One region of the Tenacibaculum soleae genome, then DNA from elsewhere that is predicted to be linked to it. Evidence: riboswitches for the same ligand, from Rfam matches in the RefSeq annotation. Region 1 holds a riboswitch; the other holds the start of a gene.
What was found. Region 1 has a riboswitch for cobalamin ahead of metE (5-methyltetrahydropteroyltriglutamate--homocysteine S-methyltransferase). Riboswitches for the same ligand answer to the same signal wherever they lie in the genome.

Region 1 (2,212 bases):
CGAAAATGATTCTATAACCTTTAAAATTTGGTAAATTAAAATTATGGGAACTATTTTTGATTTTTTCTTTAAAGGTAATTTTTTTCTAAAACTCATTACCCTTTTGTATACGTTATTATTTAGTTGGATAACCAACGGACAAGTGCATGAAATTCCTAATTACAAAGCTGTAGACATTGGGTTACACAATGAAATTGTAAAAATGGACAGTATTTATTTTACCGCATACAATACTTGTGACATGAAAACCCAAGCAAATTTTTATGATAAAGATTTAGAATTTTTTCATGACAAGGCAGGTTTATCAACATCTAAAGAAAATCTTTTAAAAGCTTTAGAAAAAAACATTTGTGGTAAAGTAACCCGAACTTTAGTAAAAGGAAGTATTGAAGTTTATCCGATAAAAAATTACGGAGCCATACAAATTGGTTATCATAAATTTTATAATAATCAACAACCAAACGAAAAATCAGTTCCTAGTAAATTTATTGTAATTTGGAAACAAGAAAACAAACAATGGAAAATAACAAAAGTTATTAGCCTACATTAAAATATAGTTAACCCTAAAAAAATTAGGTCATTTGTTATAGCTAACTCCAATGATACTAATACTTGGTTTTATTAAGCCAAAGCTTTATTGCTTTTGGCTTTTTTATGCTATTTACAAAAAACACAACTTATTAAAAAACTAATTTATACTTATCCTAAATAAAAAAAGCTATTCTTTTAAAATTATAGTTACATTTGATCCCAATAAGTTCTTTACATACTTCATCAACCGGAAAGGTTTTACTTAGCTGTAGATTAATAGGGAATCGTGTGCAAATCACGAACTGTCGCGCAACTGTAAGTAACACACCAAAGGTTTTATTACTAAAAATCCACTGTTTTTTAATTAAAATGGGAAGGAAAATAAAACTGTTACAAGTCAGGAGACCTGCCTATTCCGAATTGACAATGCTTTCGCGATTTGAAGCTTTTAGTCAGACAGATGCATCTTTTACAAGCCAACTACTTGAATAGGATAGTTATGCCTTGTTTGCTCCTAAATGCATTTTCTTTCTTAATTTTTCTCTCAAAAAAGCATTGCGAAGTGCTTAAAAAAGAGCTTTTAACTAATTTATTAATCATTTAAAGTTAAAAGAAAATGCAAACGCACAATCTTGGCTATCCGCGAATTGGTAGCAACAGAGAACTCAAAAAAGCCTGCGAGCAATATTGGTCAGGCAAAATTTTAGCAGATGAATTGCTAAACGTAGGAAAAAATCTTACCATTAAAAATTGGAAAACTCAACAAAAAGCAGGAATCGATTTAATTCCTTGTAATGATTTTTCTTATTATGATCAAGTTTTAGACATGTCGTTAACCGTTGGTGCTATTCCAAAACGATACAATGAAATAGCTTTAAAAAAATCGACTAATGAACTCGATTTATACTTTGCCATGGCAAGAGGGTATCAAAAAGATGGTATTGATATTACTGCTATGGAGATGACCAAATGGTTTGATACCAACTACCATTACATAGTTCCTGAATTTTATAAAAATCAAGAATTTAAACTTTTTTCAAACAAAATCATCAACGAATTTGTAGGAGCAAAACAAGTTGGTATAAACGCTAAACCTGTAATTATTGGACTAGTTTCGTATTTACTTTTAGGAAAAGAAAAAGAAGAAAATTTTGACAAACTCGATATAGTTGAAAATCTTTTACCTGTATACATTAACATCTTAAAAGAATTATCCGCAAAAGGTGCCGAATGGATTCAATTTGATGAGCCTTTTTTAGCATTAGATATTAATGAAAAAACAAAAAAAGCGTATCAACATGTTTACGCAACGTTAAAAAATGAGTTTCCTAAATTAAAAATATTGGTAGCCACTTATTTTGATGGTTTAAAGAACAATGTATCCTTAGCAACCTCATTACCTGTATGTGCTTTACATATTGATCTAGTTCGTAACCCTGAGCAATTAGCCGATGTTTTAAATACATTCCCTGAACAGTTAAGCTTATCTTTAGGTGTTGTTGATGGTAGAAATATATGGAAAAATGATTTCGAAAAATCGCTATCTTTCATCAAAAAAGCGATTGATAAAATTGGAGAAGATCGTGTATTAATTGCTCCATCTTGCTCACTTTTACATACTCCATGTGATTTAGATTTAGAAACTGATGAAAAAACTTTATCATCAGAAATTAAACAATGG
Region 2 (2,212 bases), on a different contig from region 1:
GTGTTCTATAATTTGTAGAAAAATTACTTAAAACAGTAAATTTGGGTGATACTTTATATTCACTTCCAATAAATATTGAAGTTGGCACATTAAAATCAGAGTTTAATTCTTTTCTTACTTGTAAGTTTGTAAGTAACTTTTCAAACGGTTTATATTTTATATTTCCAATAAAAGCTACCGAATTTCTTTTTTTAGTAGTTATTTGAGAGTTACTACCTGTTATGTTTTCAAAAGTTGTTTTGTAATTAAAAGATATTATGTTAGAAGGTTTGTAAGTTAATGAATAATTAGCGTGAATGGTTTTAGATTTCCCAAAACTAAAATTGTCAGCATTTTTATTATCATAATATCGATACTCTTGTGTTAAATAAGCAATATTTATTAGTTGTTTAAATTGTGATGAATAACTATAATTCCACTGTAATAAATTACGTTGATTAAAATCTTCATTTCTTTCACTACCAGCTGATGGATTAGGTAATCCATCTGAAAATAAACGATTACCATAATAGCCAGTTGTGTAAAAGGCTAATGTATTTTTTGAACTAAATTTATGAGCTATATTAAAACTAACGCCATAATTTTTATAAGTCCCGTTTTCGTTTTTTAATAAATTACCATTAGTGTCTTTATATCTATCGTCAATAAACGTATAATTATTATCAGAATAATTAACTGTAGAAGCTAATTTTACACTCCATTTTTCATCTCCAAAAGAGCTTTTAAAAAAATTAGACGTTGTATTGTAACTTCCGAAAGAAGAAAATAAATGGAACTTTTTATGCTTTTTAAAATTTAACTCATCATTTAAACGAACTGTTCCACCAATAGCTCCCGAACCAAATTCGGTACTATTACCACCACTTTGAACAATTATATTATCACTAATATTGGCTGATAAAGAATTAAAATCTGTTTGTCCGCTTCCTATTGCATTAATCGGTATCCCGTTCCATAACACTAAGGTATTAGAAGCTGAAGTTCCTCTAAATCTAGCTGTGCTAACTCCTCCATTACCATAATCTCTAAATGAAATAGGGCTATTATAACGTAAAAGATTTGTAAAATTAATTGGGTTTTTAACTACTTGTTTTTCATCAATTGTAGTTGACTCTGCACCAATACGTTTTCCAATTGTTCTTATTTTTCCGTTTACAATAACTTCTTTAAGTTTATTGACAGAAATTGTGTCTTTTTGAGAAAAAAGAGTGTTAACAAAAAATAACAAGAAGATACTTAATATTGTTTTCATAAATATACTAAACCTTTATCCCGAAAGTTTGAATTATTTAAAATCTAGGCAGGTCTCCTGGCTTGCGTCTTGTAATTGGTCTTCCCATTTATAAATAAACAGTGACTTAAAGATTAATTACAAGCTTAATAGCTTACAGTTGCGGGAACAGCTTCGGTATTTAACCGAATTCCCTTTTAATTTGATGCTATGTTGCTAAACATCAAAACCTAAAATTTTGCGCAAATGTATGTTATTTTTTTAATTATCTAATACCAATAAATCATTATAATTAGAAAATTTAACTTTTAAATTGTCTGGTATATTAAAGTTCTTAGGATGAATCATTGCTGCTAAACACGCTATTCCGTCAACTAAAGTACTTGCAGACGATTGCGTAAACATGGCAAAATCGGCAATATAAACCTCGCCATTTTTTACAGCTCTTAAAGAACTCCATTCAGGTTTATCTTCTAAAAAACGCATATCCTCCATGGTTCTTTCAATACCATAACCACAAGGAGCAATAATTAAAACTTCAGGATCATATTTTACAATTTTATCCCAAGAAATAACAATACTATCTCCTGATGGGTGCGATAATAAATCAACTCCACCAGCATACCCAATTTGATGCGGAATCCAATGTCCGCAGTTAAATAAAGGATCTATCCATTCTAAAAGCATCACACTTTTAGATTGCAGTCTGTTTGCGCGTTGTGTATCTACTATTTTATAAATACGTTCTTTTAAATCATTCACATATTTAACACCTATCTCCTCTTTGTTCATTGCCTTTGCAATTGTTAAAGCATTATCAAAAACATCTTCTAAAGAATTTGGTGTTATTGATATTAACTCTGGTGTTTTAGCTAATTTTAATGCAGATTTAGCTACAGACTCTGTATCAATCTGGCAAACATCACATACATCTTGTGTGAAAATAATATCAGGTGCGATGCTTTCTAAAACAGGTTCATC

Region 2: linked by a shared signal. The riboswitch ahead of Q4586_RS05660 (TonB-dependent receptor plug domain-containing protein) and the one ahead of metE (5-methyltetrahydropteroyltriglutamate--homocysteine S-methyltransferase) in region 1 are both predicted to bind cobalamin.

What each region holds. Positions count from the first base shown of each region.
Region 1 covers NZ_JAUOSW010000005.1:285,104-287,315, reverse strand. Annotated here, with positions in the region: gene Q4586_RS09580 (PspC domain-containing protein) at 1-34, shown strand, start outside; gene Q4586_RS09575 (nuclear transport factor 2 family protein) at 44-550, shown strand; cobalamin riboswitch at 768-959, shown strand; partial or broken gene metE (5-methyltetrahydropteroyltriglutamate--homocysteine S-methyltransferase) at 1,148-2,212, shown strand, end outside.
Region 2 covers NZ_JAUOSW010000003.1:242,569-244,780, forward strand. Annotated here, with positions in the region: gene Q4586_RS05660 (TonB-dependent receptor plug domain-containing protein) at 1-1,252, opposite strand, end outside; cobalamin riboswitch at 1,283-1,480, opposite strand; gene Q4586_RS05665 (ABC transporter substrate-binding protein) at 1,493-2,212, opposite strand, start outside.